4 regions of the Streptomyces seoulensis genome follow, and region 2 is predicted to be linked to each of the others. Evidence: riboswitches for the same ligand, from Rfam matches in the RefSeq annotation. Region 2 holds a riboswitch; each other region holds the start of a gene.

Region 1 (2,191 bases), 3.6 Mb from region 2:
CCACGACGGTCTGTCCGACGACGAACTGGCGGCCACCGCCCGCTCGGTCGTCGGCTCGCTGGCCACGGTCACCATGTCGGGTCCCGGCACGGTCGAGCTCCAGCCGTGCGGGATCACCAAGGCGACCGGTCTGGCGCTGGCCGCCGAGCACCTGGGCCTGGGCCGCGCGGACACGGTCGCCTTCGGCGACATGCCGAACGACATCCCGATGTTCCGGTGGGCGGCCCACGGCGTCGCCATGGCCGACGCCCATCCCGAGCTGAAGGCGGTGGCCGACGAGGTCACCCTCTCCAACGAGGACGACGGGGTGGCCGTCGTGCTGGAGCGCCTGTTCGCCCTGTGACGGCGACGGCCCCCGCCGCACGCGTGAGGCGTGTGACGGGGGCGCGGTGCGGATCTGGCCGGGTGGGCCGGGCCGCCTAGTACGGGCCGTTGACGTTGTCGATCGAGCCGTAGCGGTGGGCGGCGTAGTTGCAGGCCGCGGTGATGTTGGCGACCGGGTTGTACGGGTCGAGCGAGGTGCCGGCCACGTGGTACGTGTTGAACGTGGGGTCGATCACCTGGAGCAGGCCCTTGGACGGGGTGCCGTTGATGGCGTTGATGTCCCAGTTGTTGATGGCCAGCGGGTTGCCCGAGGACTCCCGCATGATGTTGCGGTGGATGCCGTTGTAGGTGCCCGGGATGCCCTTCTCGGCCATGATCGCCAGGGACTGGCGGATCCAGCCGTCGAGGTTGTTCGGGTACACCGTGGTGGTGGCGGTCTTGGCGGCCGGGGCGGCGGAGGCGCTGGTGGCGCCGATGAGGGGGAGCGCGAACATCGCGGCACCGGTACCGGCGACGGCGAGCGTGCGGACGATGCGCTTGGTGCGGGCACGGCGCGGCTGAGCAACAGCAGACATGTCGAAGTTCCTCTCCGTCGCCTGCGAGGTGAGCTGTCGGGTTCGGGCGGGGAGGTGCCCGGCCGCGTCGTCCCCGGTGCCCGTCGGACACCGGGGACGAAATGGCTTCACCCCGAGCCGTTCCGGCGCGACATGTGTCGGCCGGTCCGGCGGCTTACCTGGGTCCCCCGCTCCTGCCGTACGAATGAGTTCGTGAATGGGTGTGCCAGGCGCGGCAGGATTCGGCGTTCGCCTGACAGGGCGGGAACGTATGCGACCGCACATGTCCGGAACAAGTACTTGATTCACCCAAAGACCTAGTTGACCTTGCTCTGTCCCAATTGGCCTACTTGATCCTTTGCGGTCGCCAATCCTCAACTTCCTTACCGGGCACGGTAAGAAGGGGGTGAGAGGGGGGTTTGCGCGGGTAGGCGCGAGGTGACGGTCCGCGTGAGCCAACTCACGGAATCGCAAAATACGCAAAATCAGACATGGGGGATTATGTGGATTTGAGCCGTCTGTGGGTATTAGGGAGTGTCGGTCCCCCTGGGGCGGAACCTCTGGGACGCTCCCGTTCGTTGGCTCGGTGTGACTCCCCGAGTGCCGGACCGTCCGACCGACTCCCCCCATATCGGTTCTTGTCCACCCATCCGGCACATGCCGGACGAAAACCGATACCTCATGAGCTGGACCGGTGGGTGCGATCGGTGATCCAAAGAGGACCGGATACGCTGACTTGACTGATGGCAGCGACCTATCGACAAGCCGTGAAGTCGCCAGCAGACACCAGCAGACAGGAGAACCTCGTGACCGTCGTCGGGCCGTTCGGGCTGAGCGTGCGGGACCAGGCACTGGAAGCCGATGTCCAGGCCGGACTGACGGCTGTCGAGGCGGGCCTGCTAGAGGCCACCAAGAGCGAGGTCCCCTTCATCACCGGGTCCGCCCAGCACCTGGTGCGGGCCGGCGGCAAGCGGTTCCGTCCGCTGCTCGTGCTGCTGTCCGCCCAGTTCGGCGACCGGCACGCCCCGCGCATCGTGCCCTCGGCCGTCGTCGTCGAGCTGACCCACCTGGCCACGCTCTACCACGACGACGTCATGGACGAGGCGGCCGTGCGGCGCGGCGTGGACAGCGCCAACACCCGCTGGGGCAACTCCGTCGCCGTGCTCACCGGTGACTTCCTCTTCGCCCGTGCCACGCAGATACTCGCCGATCTCGGCCCCGAGGCCGTCCGCGTGCAGGCCCTCGCCTTCGAGCGCCTCGTCACCGGCCAGATACTGGAGACCGCGGGTCCCCAGGACGGCCGCGACCCGGTC
Region 2 (2,191 bases):
CCGGCCCCTTGATGGCAGGGTGACGTGCAGGCATCAGTGCGGGACCGTCCCCGAACCCTCCGCCCCGCGTCGCCGCGCGGCCCGTGGAAGGCCGGCGGGCGGGCCCGTGGGAAAGGGACGACGTCGCCATGGCAGACCACCTGGAAGCATCCGTCACGCTGCCGAGCGATCCCGCCTCGGTCTCCACGGCCCGGTCCTATGTGGTGGGCACCCTGGCCGGCTGGGGGCTGCCCTCGGACGACGAGGTGACCGACACCGTCCGCCTCATCGTCTCCGAACTCGCCACCAACGCCGTCCAGCACACCCTGGGCCAGTCGCCCACCTTCACCGTGGACGTCGTGCTGGCCAGGGACGAGCTGCTGCTCATCGGCGTGACGGACAGCCATCCGAGGCTGCCCAAGAGACTTCCGGCCGCCGTCGCCCAGGACAACGGGCGCGGCATGGCCATCATCCGCTGTCTCACCGTCGAGTGCGGCGGCAAGCTCCGCGTCCGTCCGACCCGCGAGGGCGGCAAGACGGTCTTCGTCGAGCTGCCCTGGAGCGTCCCGAGCCAGCCGCGGGCCACCGCGGCCCGGCCGGAGCCCTCCCCGGCCCGCTGAGCCGCCCGGGGGCCTTGGGAGGCCCGCCGGGGCCAGGAGCGGCTCCAGGGGCCTGTACGCCCGTGGGGAACCGCTCCCGCCGCGCTCCGTGGGTCAGTTCACCCGGCCGTACCAGACGCTCTTGGTCCAGATCTTCTGCAGCCTCACCACGTCCCCGGTCTTGGGCGCGTGCCAGATCTTGCCCTTACCGGCGTAGATGCCGACGTGGTAGACGCTGGAACCCGAGTGGAAGAACACCAGGTCACCGGCCTTGCGGCGGCCTGAGGAAATGTGGTGCGTCTTGTTGTACTGCTGTGCGGCCGTACGCGGCAGGGACTTGCCCGCCTTCTTGAACGAGTACAGCGTCAGGCCCGAGCAGTCGAACCTGCGGGGACCGGTGGCCCCGTAGCGGTACGGTGCGCCCTTCTTGGAAGCCGCGACGTTCAGTGCCTTCGTCGCGGTGGTCGCGGCGGAGGCGTCGGTGGCCAGTCCCGGCACCACGATGGAGCCGCCGACCGCGGCCAGGGTGAGAGCCGAGGCCGTACCGGCCCGGGCCATCAGCGACGGGACACGATTGAGCGCAGTCATGCGCAACCCTTCGTCAGCCGCCTGTGAAGGATGACCTGTCGGATTCGGGCTGGCGAAGTTGCCCGGCCGTGTCACCACGGCTTCACCCCAAGGGCTGCTCGGCACGACTGCCCGCTGTTGGCGGACATCCGTCCCGGCGACCCGTCTTGCTCGGGTCCTCCACTCCTGCCGATGCACTTCTGTCGACCGGGCATCCGGGCGGCGGCAGGACTCGGCGTCCGCCCGGACCGCCCCGCCGCTGCGGCGGGGGCTTGTCGTCAGACAGGGATCTTGGCCCACTCCTGTCCGAAAATCCCAATGGAACCGGTGGTTTGTGGCGTTACTCACCACTCACCCGTTCGGGTGGACAGTGGCGTTTTCGAGCCCCCGTCAGTTCCCCGCCGTAGGCCCGGACCTGGGGTTCGTCAGCCGCGCGGCGGCCCGTGGGGCGCGCCGCGCGCAACTCGGCGAGCACGGAAACGGGCGCGGAGATACACCGGTCGGCGGTACCACGTTCGGCCCGTTTCGGCTCGGCGGGCGGTATGTGGGGGGCCGCCCGGCCGGAGGCGGTGTCCGGGTCAGCCGACACCATCGGGCGGGAGCGCGACGCGCGCGGTCCGGCGCTCCCCGTCCAGCACCCGCAGCGCGTGTGCCAGCGTGCCCCCGTGCAGCTCCGTCTCGCCCCGCCCGTGCATCAGCGCGAGCGCGTCACGGAGTGCGGCCGCCGTGCGCGCCAGCGCCTGCGCCGCCCTGAGTGCCCGGTACGTGTCTCCGTGCCGGGCCGGGTTGATCCGGCCCAGCAGGTCTGCCGCCTCCAGGTAACGGTCTATCAGCTCGCCCTCGGCGCGGGTCAGCGCGGGCAGTGGTGGCAGCTCCGGCAGCACGGCCCGCTCACCGGGCGCCGGGCAGGCTCTTGCGGTCGCCCACGATCCCGTCCACCAGGCCGTGCTCCAGGGCGCCGGCGGCGTCAAGCACCCGCTCGCGCTCCAGGTCGGCATGGACGGTGGCGGCGTCCCGCCCGGTGTGCCGGACGAACATCTCCTCCA
Region 3 (2,191 bases), 2.4 Mb from region 2:
TGGACGGTGCTGCACACGCTGGCCGCCGAGGGCCTGACCGACGCCGAGCGGGACGTGGCCGTGCAGAACCTCGTCGGCGTGGCCCCGCTGAAGTACGAGACGGCCGCCGCGGTCGCCGGCACGCTGGCCGACCAGGTCGAGCAGCATCTGCCGGACGACTTCCAGGCGGAGCTGTACCGCACGCTGGCCGCCACCGGCACCGTGGAGGCCACGGCCGCCGTGGTCAACGCCTTCCCGGCCGACCGGCTGGTCACGGTCCTGGTCGGCGACGCCGCCCAGATCAAGGAGCCGGTCGAGGCGCTCGGCATCGGCGAGGTCAAGGTGGTCTCCGCCGAGTAGCGGAGCAGGCACGCGCGCGTGGGCCCTGATGGCGCATGAGTCGTCGGGGCCCACACGTGTGTTCGGGAGACACATCGAACAGCGGTTGGTAAATGTCCGGATTGGGGCGGAGGTTACCCCTCTGGCGTGTGGGATGCGCTACAAAAGTCCGGACCCGTTTGAAGATCCGCTCCCGTCCCCTTTAGCTTCTTCCGGGCTGTTCGTCAGGCAGTGCGCCGCGTCCGCGGCACCGGACAGTCATCGCCGAGTCCCCCGCAGGGGGGAGCCGGGGACCCACCGCAGTCCCTGGGGTGAATCGGACGCCCGCGCGTGAGCGAGGGCGGCCGTAGGAGACCTTCCTGCTCCGAACCCGTCAGCTAACCCGGTAGGCGAGAGGGAAGGAAAGGACCAGCCAGCTCATGGCGTTCATGTGCGCCACCGGGAAGCACCGCAAGCCCGGCCGGGTCAAGCGCACCACCGCAACTGCGGCCGGTGTCGCGGCCCTCACCACCGGTGTCGTCGGCACCCTCGCGGCTTCCCCGGCACTCGCCGCGGACAACTCCGTCGAGAACACCGGCCTCACCCCCGTCATCACCGTCAGCGACACCCTCGCCGACGAGATCGCCGCGCAGGCCACCGCCCAGAAGGCGACCGCCGAGCGCAAGGCCGCCGAGGAGGCCGCGGAGCGCGCCGCCGCCGAGCGGGCCCGCGAGGCCAAGGAGCGCGCCGCCCGCGACGCCGCGCGCAAGCTTCTCAACTCCTTCGTCATGCCGATCACCGGCTCCTACGTCTCCACCGCCTACCAGTCGTCCAGCTCCCTGTGGTCGTCCGGTTCGCACACCGGCATCGACTTCCACGCCGCCAGCGGCACCACGGTCCACGCGGCCGGTGCCGGGACCGCGGTCTCCACCGGCTGGGGCGGCGCGTACGGCAACGAGATCGTGATCAAGATGGCCGACGGCATGTACACCCAGTACGGCCACCTGTCGTCCATCGGCGTCAGCGTGGGCCAGCGGGTCGTCCCCGGCCAGCAGATCGGCCTGTCCGGCGCCACCGGCAACGTCACCGGCCCGCATCTGCACTTCGAGGCCCGCACCGGCCCCGACTACGGGTCCGACATCGACCCCGTCGCCTACCTCCGCAAGCACGGCGTCGACGTCTGACCCCGAGCCCTGCGAAAGCCCCGGCCCGCCAGGCCGGGGCTTTCGTCGTTCCCGGCGTCCTTTCCACCGGCCCGCTGTCCAAAAAATAGCCATGGATTCCGGTCCGCCATCGGAAATTCCGCCGTATTGCAATAGAGTCACGGAACGGGCGCTGTCGTCGGCGTTTCACGGGGATTAAGGCGGAGGTGGGTCATGCGCATTCCGGCGCACTCGGTGTGCACGGCGATCCGGGACGACATCGTCGCCGGGGTCCACGAGCGCGGCAGCCGGCTCACCGAAGAGGTCCTCGCCCGCCGCTACGGCGTCTCCCGCGTCCCCGTCCGCGAGGCGCTGCGCACGCTGGAGGCCGAGGGCTTCGTCGTGACCCGGCGGCACGCGGGCGCCTGCGTGGCCGAGCCCACCGAGCAGGAGGCCGCCGACCTGCTGGAGATGCGCCTGCTGCTGGAGCCCCTCGGTGCCGCGCGGGCCGCCCAGCGGCGCACCGAGGCCCATCTGAAGGTGCTGCGCGGCCTGGTCAGGCTGGGCCAGGAGCGGGCGCGGCTCGGCAACAGCGACGACCTGCGGGCACTGGACGGCTGGTTCCACGAGACCCTCGCCCAGGCGTGTGGCAGCCACCCGCTGACCTCGGAGCTCACCCGGCTCCGCCACAAGATCGCCTGGATGTACACCGTGGAGGGCCCGGCCAGCCCGCCGGAGTCCTGGGCGGAGCA
Region 4 (2,191 bases), 1.8 Mb from region 2:
CCGACGGCACCACCTGGGACAAGGTCGCCGAGTGCGAGAGCGGCGGCTCCTGGAGCGCCGACACCGGCAACGGCTACTACGGCGGCCTGCAGATATCCCAGGACGACTGGGACAAGTACGGCGGCACGCAGTACGCGGGCAGCGCCGACCAGGCCAGCCGTTCGCAGCAGATCTCGGTGGCCGAGAAGATCCTGGCCGACCAGGGCACCACCCACTGGGCCACCTGCGCCCTGCTCGCCGGGCTGACCTCCGACTCCGGCTCGGTGGACGTCGACACGGGTGTGAGCGAGTCCCCGTCCGCGGACAAGGGCGGCTCCGACACCGGTGACGACAAGCCGAGCGAGGCTCCCGACGCGAGCGCTTCGCCCGATGATTCCGACTCGTCCGGAACGGCGGATTCGTCCCCCTCGTCCGACTCCTCCTCGAAGGAGACCGGCAAGCCGTCCGCGGACGCCGGTGAGAAGGCCGGTTCCGGCCACTCCGGCAAGGACACCGACACCTCCCGCTCCGGCGGGTCCGCGCCCGCGGCCTCCGACGGCGGCTACGCGGGCGGCGGTTCGGCCTCCAGTGCTCCCGCCGCCAAGGACTCCGACGACTCGTGGGAGGACGGCGGCTCCTGGAGCCTGGTCGACACCGGCGACCTCGGCGGCGGCGGCCGTCATCGCGGCGGCAGCGCCGACGAGGCCGTGACGGGCGGTCAGCACGCGGCCGGGACGGGCCGCCACGCCACCGCCTCTCCGGGCGGCTACATCGTCCGCGACGGTGACACGCTCGGCTCCATCGCCGACTCCCTCGACGTGGACGGCGGGTGGGAAGCGCTCTACTCCGCGAACAAGCATGCCATCGGCTCCGACCCGAACCATCTCGACCCGGGGCAGACCCTGAAGGTGCCGGGCGAAACGGACGCGGAATAGGGGAATCTGACGCCCACTATCCTCTTATATGTCCCAATTGGCGAAAGTGTGGGATGACTCTCAGAAGCCTTGATCGTCTTTGAAATTCGCCTCGGCGCGTGTCTACGGTCGGGACCGCTCGTCACCACGAGCCCCCGTGGCCGCAACGCCGAATCCTGCCAGCGGCCCTCGGGGACAACCGTCGCGTCAAGCGCCGTAGGCAGGAGCGGGGGACCCAAGGTAAGTGCCCGGACCGGTGATTGACGCCGGTGCGGGCTTGGGGTGGAGCCACGCCTTTTCCGCAGTGACGGGGGAGGGGTGGCCGGGCACTCAACCGGCCCGAACCCGACAGCTCACCTCGCAGGCGTCGGTGAGGGGATCGATCCATGCTGTTTTCCAGCAAGGGCAAGTACCGTCGCCCGTCCAAGACCGTCCGTGTCCTCGCGCTCGCCGGTGTCGCCGGCGCGGCCGTCGCGGGCCCGGTGATGGCGTCGGGCAGCGCCTCCGCCGCCACCGGCTCCGAGTGGGACGCCGTCGCGCAGTGCGAGTCGGGCGGCAACTGGTCCATCAACACCGGCAACGGGTACTACGGCGGTCTGCAGTTCTCCGCCTCCACCTGGGCCGCGTACGGCGGCACGCAGTACGCCGGCACCGCCGACAAGGCGAGCAAGGAACAGCAGATCACCGTCGCCGAGAAGGTGCTCGCCGCCCAGGGTAAGGGTGCCTGGCCGGTCTGCGGCACGGGCCTGTCCAGCACGCCGTACAGCGGCTCCGCCGCCCCGGCCCCCTCCACGGACACCAAGACGGAGGACAAGGCCGCGGCCGACACCTCCGACCGCACCGCCGACGACCAGGCCGCCTCCCGCTCCACCGAGCGTCCGGACGCGAGCAAGACCGTCACCACCCCGACCGGCGGCAAGGCCAAGAAGGGTGACGGCGAGTACAAGGTCGTCAAGGGCGACACGCTCAGCTCCATCGCCACCGAGCACAAGGTCGAGGGCGGCTGGAAGAAGCTGTTCGACCTGAACAAGGACATCGTCGAGAAGGCCGACTTCATCTACCCCGGCCAGATGCTGCACCTGAAGTAACCGCGACCCGCTCCCGGGGCCGGCCCCCGACCCGTCCGGCTCCGCGAGCCTCCGGTCCGCCACGGACCCCCGCCCCGGTGCGCGTTCCCCCCGCGCGCCGGGGCGGTGCGCGTCCTCCCTCGGCCGTACCGATGCCCCGAACCCCTTTGTTCCGGGCGGGAACAATGGGTACGGTCTCCCTGTCCCACCCCGTTCACGAGGCGGTCGGTC

What was found. A riboswitch is a leader RNA that binds a small molecule or an ion and turns the genes downstream of it on or off. The one in region 2 is predicted to bind cyclic di-AMP.
Region 1: it holds a riboswitch for cyclic di-AMP, as region 2 does, so the genes downstream of both, HEK131_RS28235 (transglycosylase SLT domain-containing protein) here and HEK131_RS11730 (C40 family peptidase) in region 2, are expected to answer to the same signal.
Region 3: it holds a riboswitch for cyclic di-AMP, as region 2 does, so the genes downstream of both, HEK131_RS22555 (M23 family metallopeptidase) here and HEK131_RS11730 (C40 family peptidase) in region 2, are expected to answer to the same signal.
Region 4: it holds a riboswitch for cyclic di-AMP, as region 2 does, so the genes downstream of both, HEK131_RS03195 (transglycosylase family protein) here and HEK131_RS11730 (C40 family peptidase) in region 2, are expected to answer to the same signal.

Annotation. Positions count from the first base shown of each region.
Region 1 is NZ_AP025667.1:6,138,031-6,140,221, reverse strand. Features, by position in the region: gene HEK131_RS28240 (HAD family hydrolase) at 1-343, shown strand, start outside; gene HEK131_RS28235 (transglycosylase SLT domain-containing protein) at 420-899, opposite strand; cyclic di-AMP (ydaO/yuaA leader) riboswitch at 905-1,098, opposite strand; gene HEK131_RS28230 (polyprenyl synthetase family protein) at 1,685-2,191, shown strand, end outside.
Region 2 is NZ_AP025667.1:2,514,712-2,516,902, forward strand. Features, by position in the region: gene HEK131_RS11725 (ATP-binding protein) at 129-599, shown strand; gene HEK131_RS11730 (C40 family peptidase) at 693-1,166, opposite strand; cyclic di-AMP (ydaO/yuaA leader) riboswitch at 1,170-1,299, opposite strand; gene HEK131_RS11735 (hypothetical protein) at 1,724-2,029, opposite strand; gene HEK131_RS11740 (ATP-dependent Clp protease proteolytic subunit) at 2,037-2,191, opposite strand, start outside.
Region 3 is NZ_AP025667.1:4,892,806-4,894,996, reverse strand. Features, by position in the region: gene HEK131_RS22560 (M16 family metallopeptidase) at 1-339, shown strand, start outside; cyclic di-AMP (ydaO/yuaA leader) riboswitch at 571-725, shown strand; gene HEK131_RS22555 (M23 family metallopeptidase) at 738-1,481, shown strand; gene HEK131_RS22550 (GntR family transcriptional regulator) at 1,674-2,191, shown strand, end outside.
Region 4 is NZ_AP025667.1:674,629-676,819, forward strand. Features, by position in the region: gene HEK131_RS03190 (transglycosylase family protein) at 1-914, shown strand, start outside; cyclic di-AMP (ydaO/yuaA leader) riboswitch at 1,096-1,275, shown strand; gene HEK131_RS03195 (transglycosylase family protein) at 1,280-1,981, shown strand.